Regions from separate parts of the Gracilibacillus pellucidus genome, predicted to be linked through region 2. Evidence: predicted binding sites of a transcription regulator. Region 2 holds the regulator's gene; each other region holds the start of a gene.
The links. Region 2 encodes Rex, which represses fermentation and respiration genes when NADH is low (regulators of the CRP and FNR family bind a similar motif). Its sites were predicted from a motif close to TTGTGAAATATTTCACAA; they were not measured.
Positions count from the first base shown of each region.

Region 1: a site for Rex is predicted at 1,511-1,528, ahead of nirB (nitrite reductase large subunit NirB). Genes of this name have one in related genera too.
Region 3: a site for Rex is predicted at 2,620-2,637, ahead of SH601_RS07515 (nitrate reductase subunit alpha). Genes of this name have one in related genera too.
Region 4: a site for Rex is predicted at 2,505-2,522, ahead of ric (iron-sulfur cluster repair di-iron protein). Genes of this name have one in related genera too.

Region 1 covers NZ_JAWZSR010000009.1:97,039-101,262, forward strand. The annotation lists gene SH601_RS14380 (MFS transporter) at 1-56, shown strand, start outside; gene SH601_RS14385 (hypothetical protein) at 678-1,382, shown strand; gene nirB (nitrite reductase large subunit NirB) at 1,553-3,952, shown strand; gene nirD (nitrite reductase small subunit NirD) at 3,972-4,224, shown strand, end outside.
Region 2 covers NZ_JAWZSR010000015.1:27,431-31,654, reverse strand. The annotation lists gene SH601_RS16540 (ABC-F family ATP-binding cassette domain-containing protein) at 133-2,058, opposite strand; gene SH601_RS16535 (redox-sensing transcriptional repressor Rex) at 2,229-2,873, shown strand; gene SH601_RS16530 (YdiK family protein) at 2,903-3,112, opposite strand; gene SH601_RS16525 (CPBP family intramembrane glutamic endopeptidase) at 3,120-3,836, opposite strand; gene groES (co-chaperone GroES) at 4,091-4,224, shown strand, end outside.
Region 3 covers NZ_JAWZSR010000003.1:384,910-389,133, reverse strand. The annotation lists gene SH601_RS07515 (nitrate reductase subunit alpha) at 1-2,485, opposite strand, end outside; gene SH601_RS07510 (Crp/Fnr family transcriptional regulator) at 3,046-3,735, shown strand; gene SH601_RS07505 (hypothetical protein) at 3,922-4,224, opposite strand, start outside.
Region 4 covers NZ_JAWZSR010000003.1:170,948-175,171, reverse strand. The annotation lists gene SH601_RS06485 (ATP-binding cassette domain-containing protein) at 367-681, shown strand; gene abc-f (ribosomal protection-like ABC-F family protein) at 633-1,814, shown strand; gene SH601_RS06475 (response regulator) at 2,094-2,459, shown strand; gene ric (iron-sulfur cluster repair di-iron protein) at 2,579-3,280, shown strand; gene SH601_RS06465 (HesB/YadR/YfhF family protein) at 3,471-3,770, shown strand; gene SH601_RS06460 (hypothetical protein) at 3,875-4,224, shown strand, end outside.

The sequences.
Region 1 (4,224 bases), on a different contig from region 2:
TATTTAATCAAGTAAACATTCGTCGATCAATACGCCAGTTAAGACAATACGGTTAAAGATGCATCGGCGGATTTGCTGACAAAAAGGAGAGGAAATAGGTGTGGAAAGTGTTGGTAAACGGATTTGCTGACAAAACCGAGAAGAAATAGGTGGGAGAGTGTTAGCAAATAGATTTACTGACAAAACGGAGAAGAAATCAGTGAGAAAGTGTAGATAAACAAATATATCTACAAAGCGGAAAGGGAATCAATGAGAAAGTGTAGATAAACAAATATATCTACAAAACGGAGAGGAAATCAGTGAGAAAGTGTAGATAAACAGATATATCTACAAAACGGAGAAGAAATCAGTGAGAAAGTGTAGATAAACAGATATATCTACAAAACGGAGAGTGAATCAGTGAGAAAGTGTAGATAAACAGATATATCTACAAAACGGAGAAGAAATCAGTGAGAAAGTGTAGATAAACAAATATATCTACAAAACGAGAGAGAAAAAGAAAATAAAGTGTAGATAAACAGATTTATTTATAAAAATCCAGAGCAAAAGAGAGTAGTTTGTTCATAAATAGTACATATTACCCTTAATTCTAAATGATGGAAATTACCTATTGAAGTTACTATTCATTAATGATAGGTTGTATTTTGTTGGTAAATTTAGAATGATGAGGTGACGAAGTGGAAAATCGTGATACACAAGATCTGGAACAATCAGAGCAGATAGAAGATACGGTAGAGCAAGGAACAGATGAGACTTTGCCTGTTGCAAAGGAAGAAAAAAAATCGGCGATGAATGCTGCTTTTAAGAAGAGTGTGAAAGAGACACAAAGCATTTTGTTGGATTCCATTTTACGACCGCATGCTGTTATTAGTTCTAATAGAGCGATAAGTATGCAAACAAGTGGACTTATTTTGGTGGTTTTATCCTTGTTAATAGGTATTTGTACCTTCTTGTTTTATCGATTTGGATTTGAAGGACTTTTAAGTTATTTTTCAACTGTTAGTTTTACGTTAATCTTTAGTACGGCACTTTCATGGATAATTACGTTTGCGGTTGGTTATTTCTCTCTTTACTTATTCTTGCTTTATGCAGGGAACAAAAAGATGGAGCATAAGCAATTGCTGACACATTATGCAATTGTGAACATACCTTTTGCAATCATATTTTGTTTAGTAACGTTATTCTTTGGATTTTTATTAGTAGATCTCTTTGTTCTTACCTATCTATTTTCTATCATGCTTTATGGTGTGCTTCATATTTACTTATTTATGGTTCATATGGAAAAACCAAAATTCGATTTATATTGGACAATTGCCGCATACTTACTTATTTTAATTGCTGCGACTTATCTATTAAACGGATTTGATATGACTAATTTTTAAAAAAGCAGGAGATTTGAACTGCACCCCAATTGTTAGACACAATCTAACAATTGGAGGTGCAGTTTTTTTATGCAAAAGGTGATGTATATCACAGAATAATAAACAAGAAGCAAGTATAATAATACAAAATGTGAAATGTTGAGCAATAAGAGAAATAGGAGGTTAGCGATATGGAAAAGCAAAAGCTTATTTTAATTGGAAATGGTATGGCTGGGATTCGTACGATTGAAGAGATAATAAAGTTGTTACCTGATTATTTTGAGATAACAGTCTTCGGCAAAGAGCCATACCCGAATTATAATCGAATTCAATTATCAAATGTGTTACAAGGGGATACGGAACTGAAGGACATTATATTAAATGAATGGCAATGGTATGAAGACAATAATATTTTGCTTTATCCAGGAGAAACGGTTGTGAAAATTGATAAGGAGCGGCAAGTCGTTTTTACAGACAAAGGAAAAGAAGCGGAATATGACTATCTTATTATTGCGACAGGTTCACATCCATTTATTTTACCGATTCGAGGTTCTGATAAAAAAGGTGTTACTGGTTTTCGTGATATAGCTGATTGTGAAGAGATGATCAAAACCTCCAAAACATATCAACATGCAACGGTTATAGGTGGTGGGCTTTTAGGTTTAGAAGCTGCGCGTGGTTTATTGAATTTAGGGATGAAAGTAGATGTCATCGAGCTTGCTGATTATTTGATGGAAGCACAACTAGACCAAACAGCGGCAGGATTACTTCAAGAAGAATTAGAAACACAGGGGATGCAGTTTCATTTTAATAAACAAACAACAGAAATATTAGGAGATGAGCGTGTAACAGGGATTCAATTTCAAGATGGGCAAGTGATACAGGCAGATTTAGTCGTGATGGCAATTGGGATAAGGCCGAATATTCAGCTTGCGAAAGAAACAGGACTTACCGTTAATCGAGGCATTGTCGTCAATGATTTTATGCAAACAAATGTAGCGAATATTTATGCGGTAGGAGAGTGTGCGGAGCATAATCATACAACTTATGGTTTAGTTGCCCCGTTATATGAACAAGGCCAAGTGTTGGCGAAACATATTTGTGGCATGAACCATCAAGGATACAAAGGCTCTATTGTTTCGACACAATTAAAAATATCAGGTGTAGATGTTTTTTCAGCAGGAATTATTAACGAGACAGCAGATACGAAAGCGATGAAGGTATTGGATGAATGGCAGAAAACGTATAAAAAAATCGTCATTCAATCAGGCAAAATCGTTGGAACTGTTTTGTATGGCAATACGAAAGAAGGCGCTAAATTATTCAGTTACATGAAGAAAAATGCCAGCATTGAGGACTATTTAGCAAGCCAGCAAAATGCGGAGGAAGAAGAAAGTATTGTGCAATCAATGGGAGATGAAGAAGTCATTTGTGGTTGTAATGGTGTTTCTAAAGGAACGATTGTCGAAGCCATTAACCGAGAGGGTCTCACTTCATTAGAAGAAGTGAAAAATGTAACGAATGCGGCTCGTTCTTGTGGTCAATGTAAAGGGATGGTTACGGATTTATTAGAATTAACATTAGGGGATGATTATAGTGAAAGCAGTAGTGAAACTATCTGTAGTTGTACCGATTTATCTCGTGAGCAAGTAATAGCGGCAATTCGTGAAAAAGGATTGACCCATACAAAAGAAGTCATGAATGTTCTAGGTTGGAAAACAGAGGAAGGCTGTTCCAAGTGTCGGCCAGCACTAAACTATTACTTAGGAATGGTGCATGCAGCAGATTATGAGGATGAACGCGAATCTCGTTTTGTCAATGAACGGTTACATGCCAATATCCAAAAGGATGGCACCTATTCAGTTGTACCAAGAATGTATGGTGGTGTGACAAATGTAGAAGATTTACGCAAAATTGCTGATGTGGCAGAGAAATATCAAGTTGGCATGATTAAGTTAACTGGTGGACAACGAATAGACTTACTAGGAATTACAAAAGAAGATTTACCAGATGTGTGGAAAGATTTAGGGATGCCATCAGGCTATGCTTACGGAAAATCAGTCCGGACGGTTAAAACATGTGTTGGTGCACAATTCTGTCGTTTCGGTACACAAGACTCCGTCGGTATGGGGATTCAGTTAGAGAAGAAATTTGAAGGATTGAATACACCACATAAAGTAAAAATGGGTGTTTCCGCTTGTCCACGTAATTGTGCAGAAGGTGGCGTAAAAGATGTCGGTGTCATCGGATTAGATGGTGTTTGGGAAGTATATGTTGGTGGTAATGGTGGTACAGATTTAAGGCAAGCGGAACTGTTAGTAAGAGTGAAAACAGAAGATGAAGTATTAGCATACACAGCAGCATTTTTGCAATATTATCGTGAAAATGCCAACTACTTGGAACGTACCTCTGCATTTGTTGAACGAGTAGGTCTAGAACATGTGCAAGAAGTAGTAATGGATGAGCATGTTCGCCAAGCATTGAATGAGCGGATGGAGCGCGCATTGTCAGCTTATCAAGAACCATGGCAAGCGGTAATAGAAGATGAACAAACGGTGAAGGACCTGTATCAAAACATTCAAACACACTAAGAAGAAAGGGTGACGTGTAATGGAACAAACGGTGAAGAAAGTACGAATCGGACAAATGGATGATTTCCCGATAAGCCTTGGCAAAGCAGTGATGGTAGGGGATAAAGAGCTAGCCGTTTTTCGTTTAGCGAATAACGGCATCAAAGCAATCGAAAATAAATGTCCACATCGAGGAGGAAAATTATCAGAAGGTATAGTTTCAAGTCAATACGTATTTTGTCCGATGCATGATTGGAAAATTAACATAGCAGATGGCGAAGTGCAAGCACCAG
Region 2 (4,224 bases):
TTGTTTTTCTGTGGATAATGTGGATAAAACACTTGATAACTGATAAAACAAATATAGATAAGTGGATAAGACTGTGAATAAGTGGGAGATAAAAAAGGACATCATGCTGGATAGGCAAAATGTCCTTTTACACTATTCGTGTAATGCTTCCCATTCTTCCATTAATACTTCTGATCGTTCTTTTAAGGCATCATTTTTGGTTGTTAGCTCTAATGATTTTTCATGATCTTGAAAAATCTCTGGATCACATAGTAATTGATCGATTTCTTCTACTTCAAGTTCGATTTGTTCAATCTCCTCTTCTATTTCTTTAATACGGCGATCCTTTTTACGTTGTTCTTTTTTTAGTTGTTTTTCTTTCTCATAGTTAGATTTCGTATTGTCTGGTTTTTCTACTGCTTGTGTTTCTGTTTTTTTCAATTCAGCAAGTTCGCGTTCTTCCTGCTTCTTCTCTATATAATAATCATAATCACCTAAATATAGCGTCGTCTTGTTCGATTGCATTTCTAATACTTGTGTAGCAATTTTATTAATAAAGTAACGATCATGTGAAACAAATAGAATAGAACCTGGATAATCTATTAATGCGGCTTCTAACACTTCTTTACTATCTAAGTCCAAGTGGTTAGTTGGCTCATCAAGCAAAAGGAAGTTTGCTTTTTCCATCATTAATTTTGCTAGAGCAAGGCGCGCTTTTTCCCCACCGCTTAAAGCAGATACTGGACGTAACACATCATCACCAGTGAATAAGAAGTTACCTAGTATGGTACGAATGTCCTTTTCATTCATCATCGGGTATTCATCCCAAAGCTCATTCAAAACAGTCTTCTTCTCGTTTAATTGTGTTTGCTCTTGATCATAGTAGCTGATCTGTACATTAGCTCCGAGTTGAATACTGCCTGAAGCAGGATCTAACTGTCCAATAATCGTTTTTAATAAGGTAGATTTTCCGACACCATTAGGTCCAACAAGTGCCATGCTATCTCCACGATCAAGGTGTAGATTTAGCTGTGAAAATATATATGGATCTGCTTCTTGGTAACGGAATGCAAGGTCATTAATTTTCAATACATCGTTCCCACTTCTTCTGTCAATTGTAAAGGAGAACTTGGCTGAGCTTTCATCTCCAGCTGGTTTATCCATTACTTCCATCTTTTCCAATTGTTTTCGTCTACTTTGTGCACGTTTTGTTGTGGATGCACGAACAAGATTTTTTTGGATAAATTCTTCCATCTTCTTCATTTCTGTTTGTTGTTTTTCATAAAGTTTTAGATCACGTTCATAGTTTGCAGCTTTTTGTTGTAAGTAATCGCTATAATTGCCATGAAATTTCGTTGAATGTTGACGTGATACTTCATAGACAGTGTTTACTGTTTTGTCTAAGAAATAGCGGTCGTGCGATACGATGACGACAGCTCCTTGATAGTTATTTAAATAGCCTTCTAACCATGTTAATGTTTCAATATCTAAGTGGTTAGTCGGCTCATCTAAGATTAGAATATTAGGCTTTGTTAAGAGTAACTTACCTAATGCTAGTCGTGTTTTTTGGCCACCACTTAATGTTGCAATCGAGGTTGTCCACATGCTTTCAGGAAAATGTAGACCATTTAGAACTGCTTTAATATCTGCTTCATATTGATATCCACCAGCAAGTTTAAAATTTTCCTGTTTTTGATCATAACTAGCAAGTAATTGTTCATATCTCTGATTATCAGTGATTAAATCAGGATCTCCCATTTGTTGCTCCATCTGGCGTATCGATTTTTCTTCCTTTTGAAAATGCTCAAAGATCTTCAACATTTCATCCCAAATCGTTTCCGTTGAATCAAGACCAGTATGTTGGGCAAGATAGCCTAATGATACATCTTTTGGTTTGTGGATTTCTCCTTCATCATAACTAAGTTGATTAGCAATTATTTTTAGTAATGTAGACTTACCAGCTCCATTGCGCCCAACAATGGCAATACGATCTTCACTTTTTATTTCTAGTTTTATATTAGATAAGATTAGCTCAGCGCCAAATCTTTTCGTTAAATTGTTCGTTTGTAAATAAATCATTTGTACTCACCTCTACTACGTTAAGTGTATCGGAAAGCAGATACCACTGCAAGCTAGTGCATTCTGCCTTCGTGAATTATTTCACGACAATTGTCTACTTTTCTGTTAAAATAAAACATAAGTAAAAACATTCACAAATTTAAACCGAAGTGTAGTAAGGGGAATGATCGATGTTGAGTCAGAATAAAATACCACAAGCGACGGCAAAACGCCTACCACTTTATTACCGTTTTTTAAACAACCTTCATATTCAAGGAAAATCACGTGTGTCATCGAAAGAATTGAGTGATGCAATCAAAGTAGATTCTGCAACGATCAGAAGAGATTTTTCTTATTTTGGTGCGTTAGGGAAAAAGGGATACGGCTATAATGTGGAGTATTTATTAGGCTTTTTCCGTAAAACGTTAGATCAAGATGAAAATACACCTGTTGCTTTAATTGGAGTAGGTAATTTAGGAACCGCTTTTTTAAACTATAATTTCACTAAAAATAATAATACAAAAATTGAAATCGCTTTTGATGCGGATGCAGATAAAGTTGGCAAAGAAATTGGCGATATTCAAGTACACCATATTAACGATTTGGAGAAACATCTGGAGCATATTGAAGTAGCAATTCTAACTGTACCATTGTCAGAGGCACAAAATATTACCGATCGTCTTATACAAGCTGGTGTGAATGGCATATTAAATTTTACTCCGGCACGAATAACTGTACCAGAAAATGTCCGTGTACACCATATTGACTTAGCAGTAGAATTACAATCCTTGGCTTATTTTATGAAGCATTATCCATTAGAGAACAGCGATGAATAGAACGTAAAAAAATAGACGCCGATGAGCGTCTATTTTTCCTTTTCTTTCTTCGCTTTTTTTATACGAAAGTGTAGATTTATCAGTCTAATCGCAACAACGAAGTCAATTGTTGCAAATGCTGTTAATAAGATCGTGATAAAACTAAACACAGTATCGTCTGCCGATTGAATAGCAATATAGGTAAACAATATACCTAATGCAAAATAAAAGATGGCAGAACGTAAAGGTGAAATACGCATAATATTATTATCCTCCAATAAGAATCATCATTAACTGCTCGAATTGTTCTCTTATCTGTCTTATTTCCTCTGGATCTTGAGAGAACTGTGCAATTAGAGCAATACTATTCATCGACATATGTGCAATAATTGGTACGATGATTCGTTTCGTGTGTACATATAGAAAGGCAAAAACCATTCCTACTGATGTGTAAATTAAAATGTGATCAAAGTCTTGATGAACTAGTGCAAAGACAAGTCCTGATATTAATGCAGCTAGGAAGAAGTTCATCCTTTTATTAAGTGAACCGAAAATAGCTTTACGGAAAACTAATTCTTCTAAGATAGGTCCTAGCACAGCAATCAGCATAATAAATAACGGGGTTTGACGAGCAGTATCCGTTAAATTCATTGTATTTTCTGAACCAGGTGGAATTCTAAAGATAACAAATTCGACTAAAACGGCAAGTGCTTGTGCAAACATCGCCATAAAAACACCAAGTACAGACCATAAAATAATTGAGCCAATTTTCTTTTGCTTTAATTGAAAGAACTCTTTTATTTCATCTCTTAGAATAATAATGGATAGTATGGTAGCTACACTAAATGATACGATACTCCAATTTGCAGCAAAAATTTCTAGCTCTTCATACGTCATATCTGCAGGTATAAACGGTCGAGCTAAGATAATCGAAAACTGCGTAACAATGTACGTCACAATTAAGTAAATATATTTTCTTGGCAAAGAATAACGACTCCCTTACAAATCTTTTACTGTCATGATACGTATTTTAACACAACTTTAGAATAAAATTAAAACACTACGTCTATACATAGAAGTATGTGTAAAGAAGCGGAGAAATTTTTTTGCTATATAACTGTCAAAATACTTGCAAAAAAATAGATAGTTCATTATCATAATAATTGTGTTAGCACTCCTAACTAACGAGTGCTAATAATCGACAAATAATGAATGAGAAATCCAAGGAGGTAACAAAGATGCTTAAACCATTAGGTGATCGTGTCATTATTGAACTTGTAAAACAAGAAGAAAAAACAGCGAGTGGAATTGTTCTTCCAGATTCTGCGCAAGAAAAGCCACAGGAAGGTAAAGTTGTAGCTGTTGGTTCTGG
Region 3 (4,224 bases), on a different contig from region 2:
GCAAATGGGTTTCCGCCATTTTCGAAAATGTCTCTGCCAAGGTACGATAAATATCCCAATCCGATTTTGATTCCCATAATGGATCGATTGCCGGATTAAATGGATGTACAAATGGATGCATATCTGTTGATGATAAATCTGTTTTCTCATACCATGTTGCTGCTGGTAAGACAACATCGGCATACATTGGTGTAGCTGTCATTCGAAAGTCTAGCGCGACTAATAAATCTAGTTTTCCTTCTACATCTTCACGCCATCTTATTTCCTCAGGCTTCTCTTCTTCATTTGGTGTAGATAATAAACCATTATGTGTACCGAATAAATGCTTCATAAAGTACTCTTGCCCTTTTGCCGAGCTAGAGACTAAATTAGATCGCCAAACAAACAAGGATCTTGGGAAATTTTCTTCCGCATCAGGATCTTCTACCGCAAATTCCATTTCACCTTTTTTAAGCTTATCTGCTGTGTACTGTGCAATCTCTTTATTTGATTGCTTACCTTTTGCCGCTGCTTCTTTTGCTAGCTCCAAACTATTTTGATTAAATTGCGGATAAGACGGTAACCAACCAAGTCTTGCCGCTAATACGTTATAATCTGCTGGATGTTTATAGCGTAAATCACCACCTGTTGGCGATTTTAATGACTCTGTGCTTGATTCTTCATATTTCCATTGATCGGTAGCGAAATAGAAGAACGATGTCGCATTTTGCAAACGTGGTGGTCCTTGCCAATCTTTCGCAAAAGCGATCGTAGACCATCCTTCAATTGGACGACATTTTTCTTGCCCAACATAGTGCGCCCAACCTCCGCCATTTTTACCTTGTGATGCAGTTAAAATAACGAGATTCAAAATAGCGCGGTAAATCGTATCACTATTAAACCAGTGATTAATTCCGGCTCCCATAATAATCATCGAGCGCCCATCTGTATCGATCGCATTTTGGGCAAATTCACGTGCAACTTGTGTAACGATGGATGCTTTCACCCCTGTTATACTCTCCTGCCATGCAGGTGTATAATTTGATGAGGTATCATCATAGCCTTCCGCCTCATACTCCGTTCTGAACTTATTAATGCCATATTGACTAATCATTAAGTCGTAAACTGTCGCAATATATTTTGTGCTACCATCAGCAAATGTTACTTCTTTGACTGGAATAGGTCGCTTAAATGTTCCTTTTTTGTCCTTCTCAAAGTATGGAAATACGATTTCTTTGCGCGTAGAATCTGTAGAAACAACAGATAGCGCTGGTTCAATAAAACTTCCGTCCTCTTTTTCTAAAGAAAGGTTCCACTCTTTTCCTTCTTCCCAACGTTGTCCCATCGTTCCATTCGGTACAACCAATTCATTTGTTGCTTGATCAAAAATAACTGGCTTCCATTCAGCATTGTCTTGATGTTGACCTATATCACTAGCTCGTAAAAATCGCCCTGCTTTTAGCTCATCACCTTCCGGCTCTAACATAATAAGAAATGGCATATCCGTATATTGCTTGGCGTAATCAATAAACATTGGCTCTTGACGTTTTTCATAAAATTCATTCAAGATAACATGTGTCATTGCTTGAGCAACAGCTGCATCTGTACCAGGATTTGGTGCTAACCAGTTATCGGCGAACTTCACATTTTCCGCATAATCGGGTGCCACAGAGACCACTTTTGCCCCTTTATAACGTACTTCTGTCATAAAATGGGCATCTGGTGTACGTGTTAGTGGTACATTGGACCCCCACATAATTAAATATTGGGCATTGTACCAATCAGATGATTCTGGTACATCTGTTTGTTCTCCCCATATTTGCGGTGAAGATGGTGGTAAATCTGCATACCAATCATAGAAACTGAGCATTTCTCCACCTAATAGATTGATAAAACGAGCTCCCGAAGCATAGCTAATCATCGACATCGCTGGAATGGGTGTAAATCCAGCAATTCGGTCTGGACCATATTTTTTTATCGTATAAATTAATTGTGCAGAAATGAGCTCTAGAGCATCCTTCCAATTAACACGAACATGCCCACCTTTACCTCGTACCTTTTTATAGCTTGCTGCCTTTTCTTTATCTTCTACAATACTTGCCCACGCTGTTACTGGATCTTGATGTTCCTTGATTGCTTCTCGCCAAAGTCTCCATAGTTTCCCTCGCATATATGGATATTTAACACGCAATGGACTATATTCATACCAAGAAAAAGAAGCACCTCGTGGGCAACCACGTGGTTCAAACTCTGGCATATCAGGCCCGCAAGATGGGTAATCAATTTGTTGATTTTCCCATGTAATAATGCCGTTTTTTACAAACACCTTCCAACTACATGAACCAGTACAGTTAACACCATGTGTCGTTCTAACCACTTTATCGTGTGACCATCTGTTACGGTACATGTTTTCCCAGTCGCGATTTTTTTCTTCTAATAAAGACCAATTGCCAGAATAGCGTTCCGTTGTTTTTAAATATTTTAATCTGAATTTATTCTTCTTCAATTCGCTCACCCCTCTTGTATTTCTTATAGTAGGTAACTTATGTTGCTGTTCTAGGCTTTTTTCTTTGATTTGTCGTTGAGGCTCCACTAAGTTAGGTTAATAGGAAAAATAATCATAGTTTTATTATGAAGTGTTCGTGAAGAATTGAACATTAGGGAATAACCTATATTCTTAGAGGAATCCCCTTGTATACTGTAGACAGCATTACCGATATATTTGTGAATGAATATATAGAACGCTGATTATATCAAGGTATAGAGAATTTCCTACAATATTTTTAGGGATTTCCCTCATTATCAGCACAGAGTAATTTTGATAGGATGGAGATAAGAAATGATGAACCATTTGTTAAAAAATGTTCAACAAATCACAGATAAAGTGAGATTTCAATCAGTGGGAGTTTTTGACTCCACTGATTGTTAGCGAAACTTATCAGGGCGTTAGCGTCCGTTTATCCCCCACTTACCTTCTTTGTTTTAACTCGAATCTTGAAGTGGGGTATTACGGACGTTTACACCGTGATAAAAATATAAGCTTCTGCTAGTTAGGGGGGAATGTGGATGTTACAAACAAGTACAAACTTTAAGCAATTTCCAATATTTCAAAAGTTAACAGAAGATGACTTGCTTCGCCTTCAAGAAATCTCTATAGAACGAATATACACGGAAGGCACGACGTTATTTCGCCAAGCTGAACCGAGAAAGACCATTTATTTCATTTTGTCAGGCTTCATAAAAGTTTATAAAGTCGATGCAGAAGGTCAAGAGCTTGTTACGAATATACTTCACGCTAATGAAATGTTTCCTCATTTCGGTTTTTTTGAGCAATCACCATATACAGAAACAGCTGTTACACTTACAGATGTTCATTTACTAGCCGTTCCGATCAAAGAATTTGAATTATTGTTACTAGAAAAACCTGGAATGGCTATTCAAACGATGCAAATAATGGAGGAGAAATTCCTTGAAATTCAAGAGCAACTGCAATTTATGCAAACACAAGATGTCTTCCATCGTGTTGTTTTAATGCTTGTACGCTTTGCAACTGAGCTTGGTGAAAGAAAAGATGAAAGACAGATATTTTTCATTTTACCAATTACTAATTTAGAGTTCGCCAATATGATTGGTGTATCCCGTGAAACCGTTAATCGTGTCTTTAATCACTTAAAAAAAATAGAAATTATGTCCTACAATCGTAAGCAAATACTTATCAAAGATTTTCCTTCTTTACAGAGTTATTTAGGAGATTAGACATAAAAAAACAAGCCCAGTGTATGGCTTGTTTTTTGTGCTATTGTAGAAATGTTATTACGAATACTTGATCCCCATCATATCATGATGCTTTTGTTCCGAAAGTTATATATTCCATCATTGAGATACTATCGACTTCATGGGTTTCTATCAACTTTCTAGATTTACTATCAACTTCAAAGTTTTCTATTTTTGACGAGTGGAGAACATATAGGCAATCATTGCTAACAGCAGCTTTTTCTTCTCTGAATCAATTTGATTAGATAATTCTATAATATCATTATCTAATTCTTTAAAAACAGCTGTATATTCGTGTGGGAATCTACCATTATAGAAGTATGCCCAACGGTGATTTTCTTGATCACAGATATCAAAGTCCCCATATGCCCCGCTTGCCTTTACAGGTAAAATCAGCTGACCGTTCTGATCTAACAATTTTCCTTTAATCGTGAAGATGCTCTTTAATTCTTCCTGATGGTATTGACCAAT
Region 4 (4,224 bases), on a different contig from region 2:
ATTTACATTCATAATATTCAAATGTATAATTCCAATTATATTACGCAAAGGAGGATTATTATAAAGATGTTACCAGGAAGATTACGCCAGCAAACTTTGAACACGAAGTAACTCAATATGTTCAAAGGCTCTGTTTTCATAAAACAGAGTAAACGGGAGTAGTCTGCACATTTTTAATAATCTTCTACGGAGAAGTATACACTTTTGACGTGAAGAAAGGTAGATATTCGTCTGTCTTTTTTTCGTATGTTTTTTTCGAAAGACGTCTATTTGCTATATCTCGTTTACTCTTCACCACAGACAGTAGCCTGTCTGTGGTTTTTTATGATTACATTCCTTTAAATTTCACAAAAAGGGAGTGCAATAATGGAAAAACTAGTTTTGGAATTGAGAGATATAGAAGTTTCATTTTTTGACCGTACCATTCTCACTATTAACAATCTGAAAATCCATCAATTTGACCGAATTGGTGTCGTTGGAAAAAACGGTAGTGGAAAAAGCACATTGTTACAGTTTTTGCACCAAGAACTCCAACCTAATAAAGGATATGTAAACCGTTTAATTGATTTTGGGTATTTTAAACAAACCGAGTCCCCCTCTTATCAAACAGCTGATTTTAAATTACTTAGCCAATTAAACGTACCAGATCGTCATGCCACACAAATGAGTGGTGGAAGCTAGCTCAGCTATTTTCTTCTTATCATGAAGGCCTGCTTATTGACGAACCGACTACTCACCTTGATACAAATGGCATTGATTTTCTAATTAGGGAATTAATGTACTATTATGGAGCACTCGTTTTGGTTAGTCACGACCGTTTCCTACTCGATCAGCTCATCACTAAGATCTGGGAAGTAAATGAGGGTGAAATTATTGAATATACCGGTAACTATTCTGATTATGAACATCAAAAAGAACTTGAACGCACCCAACAACAAGAACGACACGAAAATTATGTAAAGGAAAAACAAAGGTTACTATCTGCTGCAAATGAAAAAATGAAAAAGGCAAAGAAAATCACCCAAGCAAACCAGTCTATGTCAAAGAAAGAAGTTAATACACCTGCAAATCGAATGCTTATGACTAAACAAAAAGACACTAGTCAAAAGTCGGTTCAACGAGCGGCAAAAGCATTAGAAAAACGAGTAGAACAATTAGAAGAGGTGAAAGCAATAGAAACCGAAAAGACGATTCGCTTTCATCAACCAAAGCTGCTTCAATCGCATAATAAGTTTCCGATCATGGCAGACCGACTTACTATTAAAATGAATAATACATTATTGTTTGACAATACAAGCTTTCAGTTTCCGTTGGGCAAAACCATTGCGATTACTGGATCTAATGGCTCTGGAAAATCGACGCTATTAAACCACATTATTTATTACAGAGAATATATGACGATTTCACCCAAAGTCGTTTTTGGTGTGTATCATCAACTTGATTATCAATTGAATAAGAATAGAACAGTTCTAGAATTTATGAAAGAAATCAGCCACTACGAACAAAGCAAAATTCGATCTGTTTTACATGCGATGAACTTTACAGGAAACGATTTAAAAAAGGAAATCTCTCAGTTAAGTGGTGGTGAGGCTATACGATTAAAACTTTGCCAACTGTTCCTTGGTGCTTATAATGTGCTCATATTAGACGAACCAACAATCTTTTTAGATATTTATAGCATGAAAGCACTCGAGACGTTTCTGCTTCATTATAAAGGAACGGTTTTATTAGTTAGTCATGACCGTGAATTTGTCAAACGTGTGGCAGATCATAGATACGAGATACAAGAAAAAAGAATGAAGCAAATTTATTAGAATGAACATTTCATGGAAATAAATATGAATACACTTAAACGACCACCAACTAAAACGGGTGGTCGTTGTTGTTTTTCCTATCGGAATCGAACTTTCTCATAACTTTCGTTTAAACATACTTATTTTGGTCATTTTCCGGACCTTAGGAACTAATCTTATTTTATTAAACAAGTAACTTCACATAAGGCCACTAATCGTTTAAAATAAAGTATACCTTTTGTCGAATAAACATATAGAAGCAATCCACATCATGTTTAAAACGATCAGTAGGGGGATATAATGAAAAACACCGTTATTATTGCAGATGACTCCCAATTTATGAGACATTGGATAAAAGAAAAAATTGAACAACATCATTATCAAGTGGTCGCCGAAGCAAAAAATGGCTTAGAAGCAGTCAGAGCTTACTTACGTCATAAACCTAATATAGTGATTATGGATATCGTTATGCCTAATTCGAATGGCATAGATGCACTAATAAAAATTAAAGAGATAGACCCAAAGGCAAATGTAATCATGTCCTCTTCCCTCGCAACAAATGAAAATGTCATGAAGGCATTGAACTATGGGGCTAGTGAGTTTATTGTCAAACCACACTTTGATAATCTAATAGAGGTTATGAACAATAGTTTAGAACAAAAATAAACAGGTTGGTTATAAAATACCATTCTGTTTATTTTTTATTGTTTTATGTGATTTTCTTCACAAATAATTCTCTATCATTTTGCTACAGTTACTAATAATAACGAAAGGAGGAATACAATATGCGTACATTTCAATTATCAGACACCCCTGCAAATATTGTAAAAGTATATCCAAAGGCAAGTGATATTTTCAAAAAAGAAAAAATTGATTTTTGTTGTGGCGGTAATCAACCACTAAACATTGTACTTGATAAGAAAAATAGAAAGATTGATGGTGAAGAGTTGATTCGTACTATCAATTATTCCTATCAAGCTTGGATTGTTGCTGGAAATCAAGAACTTAATTGGGATAATGTTCGCACTTCTGAATTAATTGATTACATCCTGTCGCACCATCATCAATATTTGTATGAAGAATTAACCCCACTTAGTCAATTTGTAACAAAAATTAATCGTGTTCATGGTACCCAACATCCACAACTACAAATGTTAGAAAAGTTATATCATCAGTTTAAAATGGAAATAGAAAGTCATATGATTGAAGAAGAAAATGATTTATTCCCACTAATTCTCGATTACGAAAAAGCAGCGAAACAATCTGTGAAAGAGCAGCTATTACAATTACAAGAAGTAATGATAGATGATCATCAATATGTTGGAGGACTACTTCAACAAATGAATGAGATAACAAATAATTACCAGCTTCCCGATGATGCATGTAACTCATTTCGGATTACCTATGCTCGATTAATAGAGTTAGAAGATAGAACATATAAGCATATTCATCTTGAAAATAGCATTCTTTTTGAATCAATAGCTTAAGTTTCGACAGTCACTATTCCTTTTCCAGAAAGATTTTAATGTTCCATACATTCTCGACAATTTCCCAGGAAATATTTTAATCCTATTTCTCGAACTTATAAAAGAGTTTATGATAAAATAGTGTAGAATAGAAAATTATTGGGAATAAGTTCAATAGACTTACTTTTCATTAATAAAGGAGTGTATATCCATGGAAATTAAAATTTCAGATCAAGCTTTACAATGGTTCAAAGATGAGGTCGAAGTAAACGATGGCGAAACAGTAAAATTCCAAGCAAAATATGGTGGTAGCAGTCCGATTCATGACGGCTTCTCTCTTGCATTTGCATTACATGAACCATTAAAAGATACTGTTACATCTACAGAAAAGGGTGGAATCACTTTCTTTATTGATGCTTCCGACGAATGGTTTTTCAAAGGTTACAACTTAATTGTTGGTTATGACGAAAAACTTGAAGAAGTTGCCTATGACTACGAAAAAATACAGTAAGTAGTCACCAATCTATTTCATCCATACAGTCATCTGAGTGATTCATTTTTGTTTCATTCAGATGATTTATTCATCTTATCAGATAACAATCACGGGGGAAAAACATGACAATCATTTTAACTATTCTTCGCAAAAGTGCCCTTCTACCAAAAAAAGAAGCGATGTTTGCACTGAATCGTGTAAGTATGCGTGACACACTTGTATATTTATTTTTATTATTTTTCCTTAGTTTTTTGCCGAATGTGATAGTAATCATACGAAATTTTGAACAAGGAGAATCACACATCTCTTTCAGCCAGTATTTATTACAAATCATCGTTTTTTATCCATTTTTCATGTTATTTATTATTGTAACCGGTATATCACTGATTACATTAGGCTCATCAGTCCTTACATACATATTACAGCGAAAATTAGCATACCAGCAATTGTGGAAAATGACGGCATTCGCATT